Tsuneonella mangrovi: one gene and its partner. The protein of the gene in region 2 binds, or shares a complex with, the protein of the main gene of each other region. Links are inferred from orthologs where the notes say so. Each region holds a gene or a part of one and is shown on either strand. Other genes may lie near its edges.

Region 1 (9,338 bases), 720 kb from region 2 along the record:
GCGTCGATCGTCTCGCGAATCTGCAGCACTTCCGCGTCGGTCAGGTCCTGGACCCGGCGGCTGTGATCGATTCCCAGCTTGTCGGCGATCTTCACGGCGGTCGTGCGTCCGATCCCGTGAATGTAGGTGAGCGCGATAATCACGCGCTTGTTTGTGGGGAGGTTTACCCCGGCAATACGAGCCACTTAGTTCTCCATGCTCCACAGGGACCTGTCCAAAATGGAGGACCCCATCTCATCGCTGTTTGTTTCAACCTGCAGACACCGGAATTCCGGCGACTACCGCGACGGCAAAAAGCCCGGATGGCGTGCAATATGGCTGCCGCCTGCCGGACTCGTCCCGCCTTGTCGAATGATTGGCGCGCTTAAGGGGATTCGCCAGCCCCGTCAACAGCATTCGCGCGCAATCCGACAGCGAGGCCTGATATGGGCTCCGCTGCAGTGGTTGCAAGGGGTGTGATACACCGCAATCGCGGCTTCGTCAAAGCGAGGGCCAACCGGCTTTCCCCTGTCGCGCTAACGGCCCTGTGACTGCGTATCGCTTTCCGGCTGCTTCTTCGCCGCCATCGCGTCGAGTGCGGCCCCGACGTCGGTCGGCCCGCTGGGCTCCTGCGCATCGGGCTTGTCATCCGGCGCGGCGGCCGGTGCCGCCTCCGGTTCGGGCGGCGGTTTGGGCGCATCGACCCTGCCGAGCTTCGCGGCGAGCCCGTCGAGCTGCTCGCTCATCACTCCGTCGACCGCCTTGGAGATGACGTCGACCGGATAGCGCATCTGCCCGCCGACGACGTATTCCCACACGATTTTGGTGCCGCCAGTGTCGGTCGGCTGAAGGGTAATCGTCAGCACTCCCGTCACCGGCTCGCTCTGCAATGGCCCCAGCGCACCGCGCATCCGCAGCGCCTTGAGCGGTTCGGCGAGCACGACCGTCATGTGCTGCGCGCTCCCGGCGAGCCCGGCGCTGTTGGCGGTCGGCTCTTCCGGGATCCGCTCGCAGAAACAGCCGCCGCCCTGCGGGGTGATCGTGAGGTTCGCGGCATCGCCCGACCAGGTATGCGCGCTGTTCCACCACTCGGCGGGCTTGATCAGCATCAGCCAGGTCTCGAGCGGCGCGGCCTTTACCGTCGCGCTGTCGCGCGTGACGAACATATTCGCTTCGCTTTTGATCACCTTTGCGGAGGTCGGCGGTGCGGCAGCGGCTGCCAGCGTTGCCAAGCTACCCAGCAGCGCGCGGTTCATTGTTGTACGGATCATTTGAGAGCCTCCCATTGCCCGGCCTTATTTCATGAGCGGTCGGGAGGGGAAAGTGTCAACCGGCGAGGACGGCCTCGATTTCCTGCGTAACCGCATCAATCTCGCCCATCCCGTCGACCCGAGTAACGATCCCGCGGGCTTCGTAGATCGGCAGGATCGGCGCGGTCTTGGCGCGGTATTCAGCCATGCGGGTCCGCACGGTGTCTTCGTTGTCGTCGGGCCGGCGCTTGAACTCGGTGCTGCCGCACTTGTCGCACACCCCCTCGACCTTGGGCAGCTTGAATGTGTCGTGGTAGCCCTCGCCGCACTTGGCGCAAGTGAACCGGCCAGTGATCCGCTCGACCAGTGCATCCTCGTTCACTTCCAGCTCGATCACATGATCGAGCTTGCGCCCGCGCCCGGCGAGGATTTCGTCGAGCGAGTGCGCCTGCGCGGCGGTGCGCGGATAGCCGTCGAAGATCGCGCCGGTATCGGGACCCATCGCGGCCAGCTCGGCGTCGATCAGCTTGCTGACGATCTCGTCGGAAACCAGCTCGCCGCGCTCCATCACCGCCTTGGCCTCGAGCCCCACGGGAGTGCCTGCCTTGACTGCGGCGCGCAGCATGTCGCCGGTCGAGAGCTGGCGCATTCCGTGGGCATCGACGAGCCGCTGTGCCTGGGTGCCCTTGCCCGCCCCTGGCGGTCCGAGGAGGATGATGTTCACGTCTAGCTCGCCCCCAAACTTGTTTTCGTTGTTACCGCAGCCGCCCTTTGAGCCGCGCCTTCTTGATCAGGTCGCCATACTGGTGTGCCAGCAGGTGCGACTGGATCTGGCTGATCGTATCGACCGTGACATTGACCACGATCAAAAGGCTCGTGCCGCCGAGGAACAGCGGGATGCCCGTCTGCGCGATCATGTATTCCGGGATGACGCAGACCAGCGTCAGGTACAGCGCGCCGACCACGGTGATGCGGGTCAGCACGTAATCGAGATAGTCCTGCGTGCGCTTGCCGGGGCGGATGCCGGGAATGAACCCGCCGTTCTTCTTGAGGTTCTCAGCAGTCTCCTCGGGGTTGAACACCACGGCGGTGTAGAAGAAGCTGAAGAAGATGATGCCCGATGCGTAGAGCAGCATGTAGAGCGGCTGCCCGTGGCGCAGGTAGAAATTGAGCGTGTTGATGATCGTGCCGGCCGTCGAATCGGCATTGATCCCCTCACCCGCGAACTGAGTGATCGTCAGCGGCAACAACAGCAGCGAGCTGGCGAAGATCGGCGGGATCACGCCAGCGGTGTTGAGCTTCAGCGGCAGGTGGCTGCGATCCGCCTGCATCATGCCCTTGGCGCTCGCGCGCTTGGGATATTGCACCAGCAGGCGCCGCTGGGCGCGCTCCATGAAGCATATGAACACCACCAGGCCGACGATCATCCCGACAAAGCCGATGATCACGAACGGCCCGATCGAACCCGACCGACCGCCTTCGAACAGGTTTGCGGTAAAGCTCGGGAAGCGGCTGATGATGCCCGCCATGATGATCAGCGACACGCCGTTGCCTATCCCGCGCGACGTGATCTGTTCGCCCAGCCACAGCAGGAACATCGACCCGCCGACGAGGCTGATGACCGCGACGATACGGAACGTGATCCCCGGGATGACGACCGCTTGCAGCCCGCTCGATGCGCCGTAGGCTTCGAGGCCCGAAGCGAGGAACCAGCCCTGGATCGCGCACAGGAACACCGTGCCGTAGCGGGTGTACTGGTTGAGTTTCTGCCGACCGGTCGCGCCTTCCTTCTTCAGCGCGGCAAGCGCGGGATGGAGCGAAGCGGCCAGCTGAACCACGATCGAGGCGGTGATGTATGGCATGATGCCGAGCGCAATCAGGCTCATGCGCGAAAGGCTGCCGCCGGAGAATGTGTTGAACAGGTCGAGGATGCCGCCCTGTGTCTGGCTGTAGAGCTGCGACAGCACCAGCGGGTTGACGCCCGGCAGCGGCACGAAGCTGAGGAAGCGGAAGACGATCAGCGCGCCGATCGTGAACCAGATGCGGTTCTTGAGTTCGGTGGCCTTGGAGAAGTTCGCGAGGCTCAGGTTGCTCGCAATGTTGTCGGCGCTGGATGCCATCGAAAAACCCGCAATTCCTGCTCTACGCCAAGGGACTTTGCAGGTCCCTCCCGGCTTGGGAAGGTTACATAGGGAGCGCAGGACCCGATGTCGAACCCTGCACTCGCTATTTTGTCGGTATTATTCGCCCTTGTCGGCGGCAGCTTCGGCCTTCGGCGCGGTCACGGTGACCGAACCGCCAGCCTTTTCGACCGCTTCGATCGCGCCCTTGCTGGCACCGGCGACGACGAACTTGCACTTGGCCTTGAGTTCGCCCTTGCCAAGCAGGCGGACGCCATCCTTGCCGCCGCGTGCGAGGCCGGCGGCCTTGAGCGCAGCGTGGTCGATGTCCTTCTTGGCGTCGAGCTTCTTGGCGTCGATGAACTTCTGCACCATGCCAAGATTCACTTCGGCATAGTCCTTGGCGAAGGGGTTGTTGAAGCCGCGCTTCGGCAGGCGCATGTGCAGCGGCATCTGGCCGCCTTCGAAGCCCTTGATGGCCACGCCCGAGCGAGCCTTCTGCCCCTTCTGGCCGCGACCCGAGGTCTTGCCCTTGCCCGAACCGATGCCCCGGCCCACGCGCATCTTGCGGTGACGGGCGCCTTCGTTGTCGCGGATGTCGTTCAGTTTCATTGTGTGCACTCGCTTTCGCTTTGTTTCGCGCTAATGTCGCACCCGACCCTGCGGGATGCGACGGAGATTATTCGACCACTTCCACCATGTGCGGCAGCTTGGCGATCGCGCCGCGGGTCTCGGGCGTGTCCGCCACTTCGACTTCGCGGTGCATCTTGCCCAGGCCCAGACCGATCAGGATCTTCTTCTGGGCTTCGGGCCGACGGATCGGCGAACCGATCTGGCGGATCTTGATGGTTTTACCCTTGGCCATCTTGCTTACTCCGCAATCGCGGCGGCGTCGGCTTCAGCCTCGGCCTCCGATGCGCCGCCGCGACCGAGCAGGTCGGCGACCTTCTTGCCGCGACGCTGGGCAACAGACTTCGGCGAAGTCTGGTCCTGCAGCGCGGCGAAAGTGGCGCGGATCATGTTGTAGGGGTTGCTGGTGCCGACCGACTTGGTCACCACGTCTGCCACGCCCAGGCTCTCGAACACGGCGCGCATCGGACCACCGGCGATGATGCCGGTACCCGGAGGCGCGGTGCGTACGGTGACCTTGCCGGCGCCGAAACGGCCGTTGCCGTCGTGGTGCAGCGTGCGGCCTTCCTTGAGCGGAACGCGGATCATCTTCTTGCGCGCCGAAGCGGTCGCCTTGGTGATCGCTTCCGGCACTTCGCGGGCCTTGCCGTGACCGAAGCCAACGCGGCCCGAACCGTCACCGACAACAACCAGTGCAGCGAAACCGAAGCGCTTGCCGCCCTTCACCGTCTTGCTGACGCGGTTGATGTGGACGAGCTTCTCGATGATGCCGTCGTCTTCCTCCTCGCGGCGGTTGCCACGGCGGTCGTCACGACCACGGCCACGACCGCGACCTTCACCGCGCTCGCCACCGCGACCACGGCCACGGCGCGGCTGCTCGGCCTCTGCCGCAGGAGATTCGTCAGCCGGAGCAGCTTCTGCCGCCGGAGCCTCGACGGTTTCCGCCGGTGCTTCGGTCGCTGCGGTCTCTTCGACCTGCGGTTGTTCGTTGTTGTTTTCGTCAGCCATCATCAGAACTCCAGCCCGCCTTCGCGGGCGGCATCGGCCAGCGCCTTCACGCGGCCGTGGAACAGGAACCCGCCGCGATCGAACACGACGGCGGTTACACCGGCCTTCTTGGCGGCGGCGGCGATGTCCTTGCCCACCTTGACGGCAGCATCGACATTGGCGCCGGAGGCCTTGGCCCCGAGCGTCGACGCGGCGGCCACGGTGCGGCCTTCCTTGTCGTCGATGATCTGCGCGTAGATGTGCTTGCCGGTGCGATGCACCGACAGGCGCGGACGATCGCCCGCACGGCTCTTGATCGCGGTCCGCACGCGGCGGCGGCGACGTTCGAAGAGGGAAAGCTTGGCCATCTTACTTCTTCTTCCCTTCCTTGCGGAAGACGTATTCGCCGCGGTACTTGATGCCCTTGCCCTTGTAGGGTTCAGGCTTGCGCCAGCGGCGGATTTCGGCGGCAAACTGGCCCACGGCCTGCTTGTCGATGCCGGAAATCTCCACGGTGGTCTGGTCGGGCGTCTTCACTTCGAGACCTTCGGGAACCGGGAGGTCGACGTCGTGCGAATAGCCGAGCTGGAGCTTGAGCATCTTGCCCTGCGCCTGCGCACGGTAGCCGACACCGGTGATCTCGAGGACCTTGGTGAAGCCTTCGGTCACGCCTTCGACCAGGTTCGAGACCAGCGTGCGCTGCATGCCCCAGTAGGACCGCGCCTGCTTGGTGTCGTTGGCCGGGTTGACCTGGATTTCGCCTTCTTCGACCTTGTAGTCGATGAGGTCGCTGAGCCCCAGCGAGAGGGTGCCCTTGGGCCCCTTCACGGTGAGCGTGTCACCCTCGATAGCGGCGGTCACGCCACTCGGGATAGCGACCGGCTTTTTGCCGATGCGGCTCATCAGAACACCTCCGCCAGCACTTCGCCGCCGACGTTCTGGGTGCGTGCTTCGGCATCCGAGAGCACGCCCTTGGGCGTCGAGACGATGGTGATGCCAAGGCCGTTGCGTACGGTCGGGAGCTCCTTGCTGCCCGAATAGACGCGGCGGCCCGGCTTGGAGACGCGAGCGACATGCTTGATCGCCGGCTCGCCTTCGAAATACTTCAGTTCGATCCGCAGCGCCGGGTGCTTGCCCGATGCGTCCTCGCTGTAGCCACGGATGTAGCCTTCGCGCTGGAGCACTTCGAGCACGTTCGCACGCAGCTTGGACGCGGGCGAAAGGACGGAGTCCTTCTTCGCCTGCTGGCCGTTGCGGATGCGGGTGAGCATATCACCCAAGGGATCGGTCATAGCCATTCGTCAGATCCTCACCAGCTCGACTTTGTCACGCCCGGGATCATGCCCTTGTTGGCAAGATCGCGGAGTTCGACGCGGCAGAGGCCGAACTTGCGGTAATAGCCGCGCGGGCGGCCGGTGGTGGCACAACGGTTGCGGACCCGGGTCGGGTTCGCGTTGCGCGGGATTTCAGCCATCTTGAGACGCGCAATCAGGCGCTCGGACTCGTCCTTGGACTCGTCGTCAGCAATCGCCTTGAGCTTGGCATACTTTGCAGCATACTTCTGCACGAGCTTCTTGCGCCGCTCGTTCTTGTTGATGGAACTCAGTTTCGCCATGGACTTAAGCTCTCTTCCTTAGCGGCTCACGCCGCTTCCTTCTCTTCCGACTGATCAGCCGGGAATGGGAAACCGAACAGGCGCAGCAATTCACGTGCTTCCTCGTCGGTCTTCGCCGTGGTGGTCACGATGATGTCCATCCCCCGGACCTTCTCGATCTTGTCGTACGAGATTTCCGGGAAAATGATCTGTTCCTTCAGGCCCATGGCGTAGTTGCCACGGCCGTCGAAGCTCTTCGGGTTCAGCCCGCGGAAGTCGCGGATGCGCGGCATCGCGATCGTCACCAGACGATCCATGAATTCGAACATCCGGTCGCGGCGCAGGGTCACCTTGCAGCCGATCGGCATGCCTTCGCGCAGCTTGAACTGGGCGATCGACTTCTTGGCCTTGGTGATCACGGGCTTCTGCCCGGCGATCAGGGCCATTTCCTCGGCCGCAGTCTGGACCTTCTTCTTGTCCTGGCTCGCCTCGCCAACGCCCATGTTGAGCGTGATCTTCTCGAGCTTGGGGACTTCGAGCGCGTTCTTGTAGCCGAACTTGGCCGTCATCGCCTTGGCGATCTCGGCTTCGTACTTGGCCTTCAGGCGCGGAGTGTAGGTGTCAGCCATCGATGGTTTCCCCCGACTTCACGGCAACGCGGACCTTCTTGCCGTCCTTGGTTTCGAACCGGACGCGGGTCGGCTTGCCGTCCTTGGGATCGGCCAGCGCCACCTTGGAGATGTCCATCGCCGCGGGAACGCGGTCGATGCCACCCTGCGGGTTGGCCTGGCTCGGCTTGCGGTGACGAGCCATCACGTTGATGCCCTCGACAACGACCTTGCCGTCCTTCGGCATCACGGACTGGACGGTGCCGCTGCGGCCCTTGTCCTTGCCCGAGAGCACGACGACGGTGTCGCCCTTCTTGATCTTCGCGGCAGCCATCACAGCACCTCCGGAGCGAGCGAGATGATCTTCATGAACCCGCGGCCGCGCAGTTCGCGCACCACCGGGCCGAAGATGCGGGTGCCGATCGGCTCCTCGCTCTTGTTGACGAGCACCGCGGCGTTGCTGTCGAAGCGGATCACGCTGCCATCGGGGCGGCGGACGTCCTTCTTGGTGCGCACGATCACCGCACGGTGAACGTCGCCCTTCTTCACGCGGGTGCGCGGGGCAGCTTCCTTGACGGAGACGACGATAACGTCGCCCACGCCGGCAAAGCGACGCTTCGATCCGCCCAGTACCTTGATGCACTGGACGCGCTTGGCGCCGCTGTTGTCGGCGACGTCGAGCGTGGATTGCATCTGGATCATCGATCCGGTTCCTTCTTGCTCGGCTTGCCGGAACCAGTCCGGCAGTTCCTAAAAATCACTCCCCGCCCGACCGGGCGGAAAACCTGCTCAGTTACCTGCTTCCTCGACCTCGAGATCGGCCTCGACGGCCTGGACCCCGCCAGCCTGGACGCGATCCTTCACGGCCCAGGTCTTGGTCTTGGAGATCGGCTTGGTCTCCTCGATCCGCACCACGTCGCCCGGCTTGTATTCGTTGGCCGCGTCGTGGGCGTGATACTTCTTCGAACGACGGATGATCTTGCCGTAGAGCGGGTGTTTCACCTTGCGCTCGACCAGCACGGTCACGGTCTTGTCGGTCTTGTCGGAAACAACCGTCCCGATCAGGATACGCTTGGGCATATCGGTTCCTTACTTCGCTTCGGCGGCGCGAGCGCGCTCGCCCTGCAGCGTCTGGATGCGCGCGATGTCGCGGCGGACTTCCTTGATCCGCGCGGGACGCTCGAGCTGGTTGGTCGCGGCCTGGAAACGCAGGTTGAACGCCTCGCGCTTCAGTTCGACGAGCTGGGTCGCCAGCTGGTCGTCGGTCTTGACGCGCATGTCGGCGACCTTGCCGGAGTTCTTGACGGGCTGCTTGGCCATCATTCGCCTCCCAGGTGGGATTGGTCGCCCAGGCGAGCGACAACCTTGGTCTTGATCGGCAGCTTCATGGCTGCGCGGCTGAACGCTTCCGCGGCGAGCGGGCCGGGGACACCGTCGAGCTCGAACAGGATGCGGCCCGGCTTCACGCGGGCGGCCCAGTATTCGATCGCGCCCTTGCCCTTACCCTGACGGACTTCGGCAGGCTTCTTCGACACCGGCACATCGGGAAACACGCGGATCCACAGGCGCCCCTGGCGCTTGATGTGGCGGGTGATCGCCCGGCGAGCGGCTTCGATCTGGCGCGCGGTGACGCGTTCCGGCTCGAGCGCCTTGAGCCCGTACGAGCCGAAATTCAGCGCGGTACCGCCCTTGGCGTCGCCCTTGATCCGGCCCTTGAAGGCCTTGCGGAACTTGGTTTTCTTCGGTTGCAGCATTGCTCTTACCTAGTCTCAGCGAGCCGGCCGGACGCCGGAGGTCTGGGCCTCCATCATCAGGCGGTCCTGCGCGGTCGGATCGTGGCCGAGGATCTCGCCCTTGAAGATCCACACCTTGATGCCGATGATGCCGTAGGCGGTCAGCGCTTCGGCTTCGGCGTAGTCGACGTTGGCGCGCAGGGTGTGCAGCGGCACACGGCCTTCGCGGTACTGCTCGACGCGGGCGATTTCTGCACCGCCGAGGCGGCCACCGCACATGATCTTGATGCCTTCGGCACCCAGACGCATGGCGGACTGCATCGCGCGCTTCATCGCCCGGCGGAACGCCACGCGGCGAACCAGCTGGTCGGCGATGCCCTGGGCGACAAGCTTGGCATCGATTTCCGGCTTGCGGATCTCGACGATGTTCAGCTTCA
Region 2 (13,213 bases):
CGTTCGCGGGCCGCGGCCAAGCGATCTTCCGCTGCGCGCCAAGCCATCCAAGCTGCCGCTACTCCCGCTACATCGGCTCCCGCAAACCGGTCGAGCAGCAAGCGGTGCCCGCGCGGATTGACGAGCCCGCGATCGTCGTGCTGGCCGTGCAATTCGACCAGCGCAGCAGACAAATCACGCAGCAGCGCGACGCTGACGGGTTGGTCGTTGACGAAGGCCTTGCTCCCTCCGTCCACCTTGAGCGAACGGCGCAGGATCAACGGCTCGCCCGGCTCGCACTCGATTTCTGCATCGTCGAGAACTTCAGAGACGGTACCTGGCAACTGCGCGAATTCAAACGTTGCGCTCACGCTTGCCTTGTCTTCCCCAGCACGCACCAGCGAGGTTTCCGCCCGATTACCGAGTACCAGTCCAAGCGCATCGAGCAGGATCGATTTGCCCGCCCCCGTCTCGCCGGTCAGCACGCCGAGCCCGCCGCGAAACTCGAGCTCGAGCGCCTCGATCAGCACGATATTTCGGATAGAGAGCCGGGTCAGCATGATAGGGTAGTTCCCTAACCCAACCCGATGCCCTCGTCACCGGGGCAAGCCAGCCTTGCCAACAGCGGCTTTTGCAAGCGCGGCAAACTCTGCCGCATTCACCGGAGGCGAACGCAGGAAGCCCTGGAACAGTTCGCAACCTTCCTCTGCCACGATTGCCCGCTGCTCTTCGGTTTCGATACCTTCTGCGATTACCTTCAGTTTGAGCGCGTCGGCCATCGCAACGATCGCCCGCAAGATTGCGCGATCACGTGCATCTTCGACGATGCCGGTGATCATCGACCTGTCGAGCTTGAGGTAATCGAGCGGCAGCAACTTGAGATATCCGAAGTTGCAGAACCCTCCGCCGAAATCGTCGAGCGCGATCCGCATTCCGCCCTCTGCGAGCCGGCCGAGCTTCTCTGCCGCATTCTCGAGGTCGGTCAGCAGGACGTGCTCGGTTATCTCGAGCGTCAGGCGCTCAGGCGGAAAGCCGGACTCAGATACCAGCGCGGCAAATTCTCGGGCAAAGCTTGCGGTCGCGAGATCGTTTGGAGTGACGTTGAGCGACAGGCGCAGCGGTGCAGGCCAGTCCGCCGCGATCGCCAGCGATCGCTCGGCGATGTGGCGCGACAGGTGCGCGACATGATCGGCGCGCTCGGCAATCGCGAACAGCGCCGCTGCACCGATCCGGCCGATCGTGGGGTGTTGCCAGCGCGCAAGTGCCTCTCCACCGACCAAGCAACCGCTGGCGAGTGAATACTGGGGCTGGATGGCGATCTCGATCTCGTCGCGGTCGAGCGCGGCCAGCAGGTCCGCCTCAAGCTCGGCACTGCGGTGACCAGGCAGCGCATGGACATGTCCGGCCCATGCGATACGCGCCGCTGGCAGGTCCTTCGCCCGTTCGAGCGTCGAGGCGAGGCGGTCGAGCACGTGCTCGCTGCGCTCGCCAGGCAGCACCCGGACGAGCGCCAGGCGGGGCCATAGCCGCACCGCTTGCGTTCCACCGGGAATGGAAATTGGTGCGGCGACCGCGTCGGCCATCGCTTCGGCCAGCCATTGCCAACGCTCGCGGCTGCAGGCCTCGCGTGCGGCGACGAGGAATTGCCCTCCCCCGGCCCTGGCGACGAGCCAATCGCCTTCCTCGAACTCGTCTTCGGCCATCAGCCGAATCCGCCGAGCCACTTCGACGAGGGCGCTGTCGCCGACCGTCTCGCCATAAGCGAGGTTGATCGTGTCGAACCGCCCCAGCCCGAGCATCATTGCCTGGACCGGGACTCGCCGTGTGTCTTGCGCGGCAGCCCCGCACCACCGGTCGAGCAGCGATCGGGCATGATCCGCATCCGCAAGGCCCGTGAGGGCATCGCGCGAGGAGAGGGCGGGTTGATCGGGCATCGTCGTCATCGAGCGTAGCCTAGATCGATTGAGCGAAGGTTGCGCGGCGCATGTGTGGTGCGTTGCCAAATGGGACAGCGCCGCTTAGCTTCGGAAACGACGCCAAGGCGGGCGTGAATGCGCGAGAGGGGCACAAGTGACTGGCCAGCAAGAATTCAGCCGCCTGGCGCTGCTCGCTTCCGATACGGAGCGTGCGCAGGAGGCGGCCTTGGTACTGCGCGATGCATTCGACTGGGTACCGCTGTCACGGGCTGATGCCGTGGTCGTCCTCGGCGGTGACGGTTTCATGCTCCAGACGCTTCACGGGATGCTCGATTCGAGCCGGATTGTACCGGCCTACGGGATGAATTGCGGGACGGTCGGGTTCCTGATGAACCGCTATCGCAGCCCCGCCAAGTTGCTCGACCGGATCGCGAAGGCAAAGGCATTCCAGATTGCCCCGATCAAGATGAATGCCACCCTCCGTGATGGAAGCAGCGTGGAGGCGCGTGCAATCAACGAAGTTTCGCTGCTGCGCGAAACCCGCCAGACGGCCAAGATCGAAATCTCGGTCGATGGAAAGGTGCGCCTGTCGGAAGTCGTTTGCGACGGTGTGTTGTTGGCAACCCCGGCTGGATCGAGCGCCTACAACCTGTCGGCCAACGGACCGATCCTGCCGCTCGATTCGCAACTTCTCGCGCTCACCGCGATCAGTGCATTCCGCCCGCGGCGATGGAGCGGAGCGATCCTTCCCGAGCGCAGCCAGGTCACTTTCCGCATCAAAGAACCGGAGAAGCGTCCGGTATCCGCTGTGGCCGACCAGCACGAATTCCGCGACATCGCCGAAGTGCAGCTCGAGATCGACCGCGAGAACCAGCTCGTGCTGCTGTTCGATCCCGGCCACGCGCTCGACGAGCGGATTGTGGCCGAACAGTTTGCGGTGTGAAAAACGCCCGATTCACGGGGTTGCCAAAGGTTCGAAGCGCCCATATAGGCACGCGCCTGCCGACACGGCTGCTCCCCGATAGCTCAGCGGTAGAGTAGGTGACTGTTAATCACTTGGTCGTTGGTTCGAATCCAACTCGGGGAGCCATTTTCCGCTAAACTCCCAGCAGCAAGCGCCCGCCAACCCAGATGGTCAGCGCGGCGGTCATCCAGCGGATGACCTTCTGCGGCAGGAAGCGGACCGCCAGCAGGCTGCCGATCTGCCCTCCGATCACGACCGCGAGCAGCAATGGCAAGCCAAGCCCCACGGCCTCGCCGATCCGGTCGAACCCACTCTTGGTCAGTTGGCCGACAAGGCCGAACATCGAATTCACCAGGATGAAGAACGCTGCCGTCGCGGCGACCTGTTTTGCACCGTTCCAGCGCGTGAGGTGGAGCAATGGCGCAAGGAAGATACCGCCGCCGATCCCGACGAGGCCAGCGAGATATCCGATGGGCGCGGCGATAAACGGCATATACTTGGCCGCAGCCATCGGTTCGCCTTCGTTGGCGGACGAGCGCGGCAAGAGCAGCGTGATTCCCGTAAGGACAAGGCTTGCGCCGAGAATCGTCAGGAAGGCCCCTTTCCCGATCGGGGTCAAACCGCCGAGCAGCGCCGCCGGAGCGGCAATTCCGGTAAGCAGGATAGCGCCTCGCCATGGGGTCAGCCCCGCCCGAGCAAAGCGGATCGAACTGCCGCTAACCACTACTATGTTGCACGCCAGCGAGAGCACCGGCAGCAGGCGGTAATCGAAACCCGCCATCGCCAGAAGCGCACTGTAGGTCGATCCCCCGCCAAACCCGACGGCGGCGTAGAGCAGAGCGGTGATGAAGAATGCGATTGCGAGACCCGGCATGGGGGCGCTCTATCGGCCACGGGCGGGCCATGCTAGGTCAAAATGGAGAGGGTGGAGGCTCGGCAGATGCAGGCAGACCAAATCGAACTTGGCGGTGAACTCCACCGCTCGCTAAGCGACGAGGCCGACAAGATTGGCGAGATCACTGCCGACGCCTTCCGCAACGATCCGATGATGGCCTGGATGGTCGGTAGGTTTCCGGCGATTTCGGCCTTGTTCCACCACCAGGCGCGGAGGATTTATACGCCGCGCGGATTTTGTTATCGCCACGCCGACGAAGGCGCATGCATGTGGATGCTCCCGGGCGGAAATACCGACTTCAGCCTCGGCGACTATGCTGCGATTGGCTGGTCGACCCTGCTCCATGCCGGCCCCGGTGCCCTGATCCGTGCGATCAAGACCGGCAACGCGATGGACGCCAACCATCCTCATTTCGAACACGCCTACCTGTTCAGCATCGGCGTGCGTCAGCGTTCGCAAGGCAAGGGATTGGGGCGCAAGCTGATCCAGCCTGTGCTCGATGCCTGCGACCGGGAGGGAATCCCCGCGTACCTCGAGAACTCGAACCCGAACAACACCGGCTTCTACCGCTCGTGCGGGTTCGAGGAGACGGGCGCGGTTATCCGGCCCGAGCCGGACAGCCCGCCCCTCGTTCCGATGGTCCGGCAACCGCGGAACTAGGCGTTCCGCGCAGCACCTTGCCCGCCCACGGCACCGTGGCAGTGTTTGTACTTGTTGCCCGATCCGCACGGACACGGCGCATTGCGGCTGATGTCCTGTCCGGCCCAGGGGTTTTCGCCCGGGCTTCCGGGGCTGGCCTGCGCCATCGGCGAACCCGCCAGGGATCCGAACAGAGCCGCGCGGGAGGCAGAGCCATCGCCGTCATTCGAATCATCGATCCCGAGCAGCGGCTCGATATGGCCGGTCAGGAAATCGGGCAGATCGGGTAGCGATTCGGGCGGCGGCGGAGCAAAACGGAATTCCGCCTTGAGCAGGATCGAAGTCACGTCTTCGCGCAGCGCATCGATCATCCGTTCGAACAGAGCGAAGGCTTCCTGCTTGTAGGCGTTGATCGGCTGCTGCTGGGCATATGCCCGGAGGAAAATAACCTGCCGCAGCGCGTCGAGCGTGGCGAGGTGTTCCTTCCAGTGGTGGTCGAGCCGTTCGAGCAGGATCTGCTTTTCTAGCCGCTTCCAGATTTCCGCGTCGGTCTGCGCGATCTTCTGTTCCATCAGGTCGTCGGTGATCTTCTGGAGCCGCTCCTCGATCAGTTCAGGTTCGAGGTGGTCCTCCTCCATCCAGTCGTCGATCGGCGGAGTGATGCCGAGCACTTCCTCGATCCGCTGCTTGAGCCCTTCGACGTTCCACTGCTCGGGATACGATCCCGGCGGGCAAGCCTCGCCCACCAGCGTGTTGACGGTGTCGTGGCGCATTTCGATCACCACGTCGTCGACCGCTTCGCTGTCCATGATCTCGGCGCGCTGCTCGTAGATCACCTTGCGCTGGTCGTTCATCACGTCGTCGTATTCGACGACCTGCTTGCGGATATCGTAGTTGCGCGCTTCGACCTTCTTCTGCGCAGTCTCGATGGCCTTCGACAGCCATTTCGATCCGATCGCTTCGCCGTCGGCCAGGTTCGAATTCATCATTCGCGCGAACAGTGTGTCCGGCCCGAATATCCGCAGCAGGTCATCCTCTAAGCAGAGGTAGAATCGCGATAGCCCCGGATCGCCCTGGCGGCCCGAGCGGCCGCGCAACTGGTTGTCGATCCGGCGGCTCTCGTGACGTTCGGTCGCCAGTACGAACAGCCCGCCGGCTTCGAGCACCTTTGCCTTCTCGGCAGCGACTTCGGCCTTGATCCGGTCGATCTCGATCTGCCGCTTGGGATCGTCTTCGGGGATGTCCCTAAGTTCGTCCTCGATACGGAAGTCGACGTTGCCGCCAAGCTGGATGTCCGTGCCGCGGCCAGCCATGTTGGTCGCGATGGTGACCGCGCCGAGTCGCCCGGCCTGGGCGACGATATGCGCTTCCATCTCGTGAAAACGCGCATTGAGGACCGAGTGCTTGACGCCTTCCTTGTCGAGGAATTCGCTGAGCAGCTCGCTCTTTTCAATCGAAACGGTCCCGACCAGCACTGGCTGCCCGATCGCATTCTTTTCTGCGATTGCCTTGGCGATGGCCTGGAACTTGTCCTGCGTGTTCTTGTAGAACTCGTCTTCCTCGTCGATCCGCTGGACCGGCACGTTGGTCGGTATCTCGACCACGTTCATCTTGTAGATGTCCCAGAATTCGGCAGCTTCTGTCGCCGCGGTGCCGGTCATGCCCGACAGCTTGGGGTACATCCGGAAGTAGTTCTGGAAGGTGATCGAAGCCATCGTCTGGTTTTCCGGCTCGATCTTGACGCCTTCCTTGGCCTCGACCGCCTGGTGGAGGCCGTTCGACCACCGGCGGCCTTCCATCATGCGACCAGTGAACTCGTCGATAATGACGATTTTTCCGTCCTTCACGATGTAGTCGATGTCGCGCTTGTACATGATGTTGGCGCGCAGGGCCTGGTCGAGGTGGTGGACCACCTGCGTATTCTCGACGTCATAGAGATTCGGCGTTTCGAGCAGGCCGCTGTCCGCCAGCAGTTCCTCGATCTTCTCCGCACCCTCTTCGGTCCAGGTGATCCCCTTGGTCTTCTCGTCGGCTTCGTAGAAGCTCTCGTCGACCCCTTTCACGATCGCATCGACCGAGATGTAGAGGTCGGTCTTGTCTTCGGTCGGGCCCGAAATGATCAGCGGGGTACGTGCTTCGTCGATCAGGATCGAATCGACCTCGTCGACGATCGCGAAATTGAACGGGCGTTGCACCATGTCGGCACGTTCGTGCTTCATGTTGTCGCGCAGGTAGTCGAAACCAAATTCGTTGTTGGTGCCGTAGGTGATGTCGGAGCCATACGACGCGCGCCGTTCCTCTTCGCTGAGGTCGGGAACAATCACGCCGATCGACAGACCCAGGAACTGGTGCAGGCGACCCATCCATTCGGCGTCGCGCTTGGCGAGGTAGTCGTTAACGGTAACGACGTGGACGCCCTTACCTTCGATCGCGTTGAGGTAGGTGGCGAGAGTCGCAACAAGCGTCTTGCCTTCACCGGTGCGCATCTCGGCGATTTCACCGCGGTGGAGCACGATCCCGCCGATCAGCTGCACATCGAAGTGCCGCATCCCGAGCACGCGGACCGACGCCTCGCGCACCGTGGCAAAAGCTTCGGGCAGGATGTCGTCGAGTGTCTTGCCTTCGGCCAGCTGGTCGCGGAACTTCTGCGTCTGTGCCTTCAGTTCATCGTCGGTGAATTCCTGAAGTTGCGGTTCGAGAGCATTGATTTGCTTGACGATCTTGTCGAGCGACTTGACATAACGATCGTTGGCGGAGCCGAAGATCGACTTGGCGATATTCTGGAACATGGGCTTTTGCGTCCTGGAAAAGCGGGATCGTCCGGATGGCGGACTTGTATTGGAATGCTCCGTCCCGGCGCCTGGCCAGTCGGAGTGAATCGGCTCAAATGATCGAGTAGTGCGCTATTCGCGCGCGCGGTCGATACCGACGCGGACCGTCGTGCCAACATGATCGAGCGACGGAAAATCGCCGAAGGAACCCGTCGCCGTACACTCGGTCGATCGGATCGCAGCCGGAGCTAGCGCCTCCAGTGATGCGATTTGCCCAACGCTTGCAGCGACTTGCCGAGCTTCGATTTGCTGCTCGGCGCCGATCGCAACCGTGCGTGCTTCCACCGGAACGCCAATCGCGGCGAGCCCGGACATGAGCGCAAGGACAGCAAGGAGGCGTCTCAGCATGATGCGGGCTAGATAGTGCCGCCGGGTTAATTAGTCCACCGTCCGGATGTGGATGCCTGCGCCCGATGATTGTTCTCGTTTGTTGGGCGTTGTTCGCACGCTCGGTCCGCACTATGCGCGCAGGCGTATGGACCTCGAACGTTCCCCCCTCGCCCGCCCCTTCCCCGATGCGCCTCCCATCACTGGAGCAACGCCGCATATTGCCCGAGCGGGATACAAGGATTGGGGGCGCTGCGACCTGACCTATGTCGAGTTGGCTGAAGGGACCGCTGTTGCGGGAGTCTTCACCAAGAACGTGTGCTGTTCGAGCGAAGTCGAACTCGGTCGCGAACAAGTGATGCATGGCAAGGCCCGTGCATTGGTGGTCAATGCCGGGAATTCCAACGCTTTCACTGGTTATCGCGGGCGCGAAGCGGTCGAGCAGATCATGGTGCAAGTCGCCGAACATCTCGGCTGCGCACCCGGCGAGGTGTTCGTATCCTCCACAGGGGTGATCGGCGTCCCGCTGCCCAAGGACAAGGCGCGCGAGGGCGTCAAGAATGCCCTGTCAGCCGCCGAATGCACCTGGGAAGACGCAGCCCTCACGATCGGCACAACCGATACCTTCGCCAAAGGCGCGTCCGCCAGCGCAATGATCGGCGACACGAAGGTGCAACTGGTCGGGATCGTCAAGGGCAGCGGGATGATCGCACCGGACATGGCGACGATGCTCGGCTACATCTTTACCGATGCTGCGGTCGCGCCCGCGTTCCTGCAACAGCTGTTGTCGGCGGCGAGCGATGCGACGTTCAACTGCATCACGGTGGATTCCGATACATCGACCAGCGACACCGTGCTGGCATTTGCCACCGGCAAGGCTGGCAATTCCGCGCTGTCTTCTTTCGACGATCCCGGCGCGGATGCGTTCGCTGCTGCCCTCAATGACGTGTGCCGCCAGCTCGCCCACCTCGTCGTGCGCGATGGCGAAGGCGCGCAGAAGTTCGTCGCGGTGAAGGTATCCGGAGCGGTTTCCGATGAAAGCGCTCGCAAGGTCGGCCTGGCCGTCGCCAACTCTCCACTGGTGAAAACCGCTATCGCCGGCGAGGATGCCAACTGGGGCCGCGTGGTGATGGCCGTCGGCAAGGCGGGTGAGCCCGCCGACCGTGACACGCTCTCGATCGGGTTCGGCGGAATCTGGGCGGCCAGGGACGGTCTGCCTTTGGCGGACTACGACGAAGCGCCGGTCGCCGCGCATCTCAAGGGTCAGGACATCTCGATCGAAGTCGATCTGGGCCTCGGCGAAGGCCGTGCCACCGTGTGGACCTGCGACCTGACGCACGGCTATATTTCGATCAACGCCGATTACCGTTCCTGATGACTGCACTCGACGAAGAAATCCTCTCGCTCCTGCGTTTCGCCGCGGAAAATTCGGTGATGCCGCGCTGGCAAAACCTCGCCGAATCCGAAATCGAGGAAAAGGCAAAGGGCGACCTCGTGACCGTAGTCGATCGCGAAGTCGAAGAGTTCCTGACCGAAGCGCTGACCAAGCTTGCACCCGGGGTTGCCGTGGTCGGAGAGGAAGCCGCAGCCGCCAATCCTGCGGTTCTCGAGCGCCTGTCCGATGCGTGCTGGATCATCGACCCGGTCGATGGCACGCACAACTATGCCCACGGACGCACTCCGTTCGGTATCATTGTGGCTTTGGCCGATGGCGGAGAGACGATCGGCGGGTGGATCTACGATCCGGTAAACCAGCGGTTCTGCCATGCCCGGCGGAACGAGGGCGCTTTCGTGAACGGCGAGCGGATCGCTTCAACTGCGACGGGCGAAAACATGCCGATCGCGGCGATCTCCAAGCTATTCATCACTCCCGATCAAGTCAAATGGGTCGAGGAGCACATCGAGCCACATTTCCGGCTCGTCGAAATCCCGCGCTGCGCCGCCGAGCAATATCCCCGGCTCGCGCTCGGCGAAAACGACATCTCGAGTTTCAACCGGACCCTGCCGTGGGACCACGCGGCCGGTGTCCTGTGGCTCAACGAAGCGGGCGGCAAGGCAACCCGATACGACGGCGGAAGCTATCGCGTCGACGAGCACGCACGCCCCGGATTGCTCGCGGCATCGAGCCCTGCACTATGGGACGACTATCGCAAGCTCATCGAACCGCTTGTCGGGAAAGCGCCCTAGAGCTCGCCTTCGAGCCACTGCTTGAGCTGGCCCTTGGGGGCAGCGCCGAGCTTCTGGGCGACCGGCTTGCCATCCTTGAACAGGACCATCAGCGGGATCGACTGAACGCCGATCTGTCCGGGAACGCCGGTGTTTTCCATGATGTCCATCTTGGCGATGGTCACCTTGTCAGCCAGTTCGTCGGAGATTTCCTCCAGAGAGGGGGCAATCATCTTGCATGGGCCGCACCAATCTGCCCAGAAATCGACCAGCACGGGTTTGCCGGATTCCAGCACGTCGGACTGGAAGCTGGCGTCGGTGACTGCGATGGTTGCCATGAAAAATCTCCTGGATGTCTCTTCGTGCACCAATTTAGGGTCGTCGCAGCGTTACTCAAGCGCTGGCTGTGCATAGCTTTCCGACGCGGTCGACAAGCCGCTCTTGCGCGCTGCCAGCATCTCCGCAGGTATCGCGATCAGCTGCGGTGTCTGGGTGTAGAGCACTGCCGCCCTGACTGATCGCCCGGGATAGATCGCTTCGAGCGCCGCGGAATAAGCCGCCATCTGTCGCAACGTTGTCTCGGGCACGTCTTCGAGCCTGGAAGGCGGCCGACGCGCGGTCTTGAAATCGACCACGGTTACCTCTTCCGCCGTGACCAGAAGGCGGTCCGCCGTCCCGGCTATTACCTGCCCATCGACAGTGGCAGCCAGCGGAACTTCGGCCAGAGCCCCAAGTGCGAAAATGTCGGCGAATTCGGACTCTGCAAGCACTGCAATCGCAGCGGCTAGCATATCCTCACGCTCTTCCCTCTCGAGGTCTCCGGCTTGTCGCTCAAGCCATTGCCGGGCAGCATCTTCGCGTTGTGTCGCTGCGATGTCGGGCAAACGCTCCAGCAGGCGGTGGATCAGCACCCCGCGCCGGGCAGCAGTCTTGGCGATTTCGGGTGGTAGCGGAGGGTCTGCGCCTTGCTCGCCACCGGCGGACGACGGTGCCAGCGGGCGCGGAGGGCGCGGTTCAGATCCAACAGGCGTCACCGCCCACGCCGGGAGATCGACATCCTCCGTTCGCTCTGTTGCGTCCTTTGCGAAAGTTAGGGAACACATTTCGCCAAGTTGCCGCCGCGCACCCCAGATCGGATCGGTCAGCTCGTCATCGGTAAACAGCGGAGCGAGCCGCGCGTACCACGAATCAGGTGCCGGTTCGGTTTCTCGTTTCTTGAGGGGACCGCCGAGGAACAACGCCTCCTCGGCGCGGGTCATGGCGACGTATAGCAATCGCCAATGTTCCTCCCGCTCGGCTGCGGACATTGCCGTTTCCGCCGCTTCGATGCGACCGACTTTCTCTTCGCTGCGCAGGTTCGGCAAGGGAACGGTGCGCCCTTCACCATCCGGGAGATCCTCCGCCAACGTCAGCCCGCGCGTACGCGAGCTGTCGGGGTTGCCGGTTGCATCGGCGAGGATGACGATTGGCGCCTGCAGCCCCTTGCTGCCGTGCACCGTCATCACCCGCACAAGTCCTCCGCCGCCGTCGGCCTCGCGCTTGAGTTCGGCATCCCCGGCGTCGAACCAGGCGATGAAACCGGCAAGACTGGGCGTATGTGCGCTGGCATAGGCGCTCGCCGCATTGAGCAGTTCGTTCACCGGATCGTTCGCTTCGTGACCGAGGCGGGAGACGATCGCCTTCCTGCCCTGCCACGGCCCGACGAGGATCCAGTGGAGCAAGGCTTGCGGCGGCTCGAAGTCGGCCCGTTGCAACAACCCGCGCAGCCGCTCGGCGGTCTCACGCTGGCGAGGAGCCGCGCCGCTGCGGATATGGTCCCACAGCCCCACGCCTCTCTTGCGCCAACCGTGATCGAGCAAGTCCTGCTGGCTCCACCCGATCAGCGGTGAAACGAGCAGGCTGGCAAGGCTGAGGTCGTCGCGCGGCTGCGCAGCAAAGCGCAGTGCGGCCATCAGGTCCTGCACCGCGAGCGGCGCGCCCAGGCGCAATCGATCGACCCCTGCCACCGGCACGCCCGCCGCGTGCAGCCGGGCAACGATCAGGCCGGCCAGTTCGCTCCGCTTGCGTACGAGCACCATGATGTCGCCCGGCTGAGCATTGCGGCGATGCTTGGCCAGAGGAAAACCCTCGTCGAGCCACATCTTGACCTGATCGGCGATCCGGTTGGCCATCGTGCGCTCGGGCGGGGACAGCCATTCATCCGGGCCGTCATCGTCAGTATCGTCCGTTTGCCCCGAGACAGGTTGCCACAGGCCCACGAGACCGGGCAGGCCCGATGTGTGGCTGACGTGCGGATCGGCGCGTTCGGGCAGGCCGAAATTGTCAGGTCCGATCGCCTTGATCGCGGCGTCGACGAAATCGAGCACTGGCTGCGCTGTGCGATAGGACCGCCCAAGGCCCAATTCGAGCAACTCGCGTGCACGGACATTGCTGCGCAGTTCGCGGGCGTTTTCCGCTGCCGCGCGCATTTCATCTCGAAACCGCTGCCGTGCAGCTTCGAAATGCTTTGGGCTGGTGCCCTGAAACCCGAAGATCGCCTGCTTGTAATCACCGACCACGAAAATGGTCCGCAGCTTGCCGTCATGCTGCCCTTGCCCGGAGAAAAAGTCTCCGGTCAGCGCATCGATAATCGACCACTGGGCCGCGTTGGTATCCTGTGCCTCGTCGACGAGGATATGGTCGAACTGGCGGTCGAGCTTGTAGCGGATCCACGCAGCGAGGTCGGAATCACTCAGCAGCTCCGCCGCGCGACGGATCTGGTCGTCGAAATCGATCAAGCCTTCGCGCTGTTTGGCCGCATCCCACGCCAACGCAAACTTGCGGCCGATTTCGAGCGCGGGAGCGATCCAGTCGACCAGCTCAAGCAGCACCTGCACTGTACGGACACGGTCGATCGATGCGAGAACGCGGTTGGACAATTCCTGATAGTCTGACGCCTGCTTTTCGAGGCTGGAGAGCGATCGCGCGGTCCCCTTTTGCGTAAACAGAGCAACCTGCATCGGAGCGATTGCAGCAACCCTGTCGGCTCCAACCGCTGCAAGGAAGTCCCCAATTGCCACGATCGAAGCGTCTGCGGTCTTTGTCCCCCACGCCTCGTTCGCGGCGAGCATCGACCTGAGCGCGACGACATCGAAGATCTCGTCCGTACAAAGCTGAGCTAGTGTCGCCTCTCCGGCATCTGCATCAAGCCCGAGCAATTGCGAGACGCGCGCACGCATCGGCGGTTGCCAGCTTCCCGGGCCGAACCATGCTTCGTGCGCCTGCGCGCAGCGCATCAGCCAAGCCCGCGCACCATCGGGCCCAAACCGCAAAGAGAGTTGCGCGAGCGGCTCGATTACCGAAGCATCGCCGCGCGCTTCCGCCTCGGCGACCAGCTCTGCAAGGACAGTGTGCGCAAGGGTTTCGCGATCACGATCTTCCATCGGGCGGTTGCCCGGCACGAGGCCCGCCTCTTCCGGGAACGCCGCCAGCAACCATTGCGAAAACGCGTGGATCG

The links.
Region 1: the proteins of secA (region 2) and secY are in contact, whole or in part, in a crystal structure (PDB 3DIN), measured with the Thermotoga maritima proteins. The link is inferred for Tsuneonella mangrovi from one-to-one orthologs. Residues at the interface, in WP_004082002.1 of Thermotoga maritima: Glu261, Ala262, Arg263, Lys300, Ala301, Arg302, Thr303, Ile304, Ile305, Leu323, Tyr324, Asp325, Pro326, Val329, Ser330, Tyr333, Ile336, Lys340, Phe345, Val349, Glu363, Phe364, Tyr374, Ser375, Gly376, Gly377, Glu393, Ile395, Thr482, Ser483; in WP_004081795.1 of Thermotoga maritima: Glu108, Gly109, Glu110, Glu111, Ala236, Glu237, Arg238, Arg239, Ile240, Thr241, Ile242, Gln243, Tyr244, Ala245, Arg246, Arg247, Val248, Thr249, Gly250, Arg251, Arg252, Val253, Tyr254, Gly256, Ala257, Ser258, Thr259, Tyr260, Leu261, Pro262.

What each region holds. Positions count from the first base shown.
Region 1 is NZ_CP022889.1:1,114,484-1,123,821, forward strand. The notes cover bases 1,168-4,057. They hold secY (preprotein translocase subunit SecY), read right to left. Parts: upstream 3,350-4,057; coding sequence 1,985-3,349; downstream 1,168-1,984. Other genes in these bases: CJO11_RS05480 (SRPBCC family protein), read right to left, coding at 1,168-1,250; CJO11_RS05485 (adenylate kinase), read right to left, coding at 1,306-1,953; rplO (50S ribosomal protein L15), read right to left, coding at 3,470-3,961; rpmD (50S ribosomal protein L30), read right to left, coding at 4,029-4,057. Also shown: rpsM (30S ribosomal protein S13), read right to left, coding at 1-185; more of CJO11_RS05480, read right to left, coding at 516-1,167; more of rpmD, read right to left, coding at 4,058-4,214; rpsE (30S ribosomal protein S5), read right to left, coding at 4,220-4,990; rplR (50S ribosomal protein L18), read right to left, coding at 4,990-5,334; rplF (50S ribosomal protein L6), read right to left, coding at 5,336-5,869; rpsH (30S ribosomal protein S8), read right to left, coding at 5,869-6,264; rpsN (30S ribosomal protein S14), read right to left, coding at 6,276-6,581; rplE (50S ribosomal protein L5), read right to left, coding at 6,608-7,189; rplX (50S ribosomal protein L24), read right to left, coding at 7,182-7,502; rplN (50S ribosomal protein L14), read right to left, coding at 7,502-7,870; rpsQ (30S ribosomal protein S17), read right to left, coding at 7,958-8,248; rpmC (50S ribosomal protein L29), read right to left, coding at 8,258-8,491; rplP (50S ribosomal protein L16), read right to left, coding at 8,488-8,922; rpsC (30S ribosomal protein S3), read right to left, coding at 8,938-9,338. UniProt on the Escherichia coli protein: The central subunit of the protein translocation channel SecYEG. Consists of two halves formed by TMs 1-5 and 6-10.
Region 2 is NZ_CP022889.1:395,705-408,917, forward strand. Bases 4,211-7,561 are described here. They hold secA (preprotein translocase subunit SecA), read right to left. Parts: upstream 7,183-7,561; coding sequence 4,411-7,182; downstream 4,211-4,410. Other genes in these bases: CJO11_RS01930 (GNAT family N-acetyltransferase), read left to right, coding at 4,211-4,414; CJO11_RS01940 (hypothetical protein), read right to left, coding at 7,297-7,561. Outside these bases: DNA repair protein RecN, read right to left, coding at 1-539; CJO11_RS01910 (GGDEF domain-containing phosphodiesterase), read right to left, coding at 576-1,922; CJO11_RS01915 (NAD kinase), read left to right, coding at 2,050-2,838; CJO11_RS01925 (sulfite exporter TauE/SafE family protein), read right to left, coding at 2,993-3,733; more of CJO11_RS01930, read left to right, coding at 3,800-4,210; more of CJO11_RS01940, read right to left, coding at 7,562-7,572; bifunctional glutamate N-acetyltransferase/amino-acid acetyltransferase ArgJ, read left to right, coding at 7,700-8,926; CJO11_RS01950 (inositol monophosphatase family protein), read left to right, coding at 8,926-9,738; trxA (thioredoxin), read right to left, coding at 9,735-10,055; double-strand break repair helicase AddA, read right to left, coding at 10,107-13,213. UniProt on the Escherichia coli protein: Required for protein export, interacts with the SecYEG preprotein conducting channel.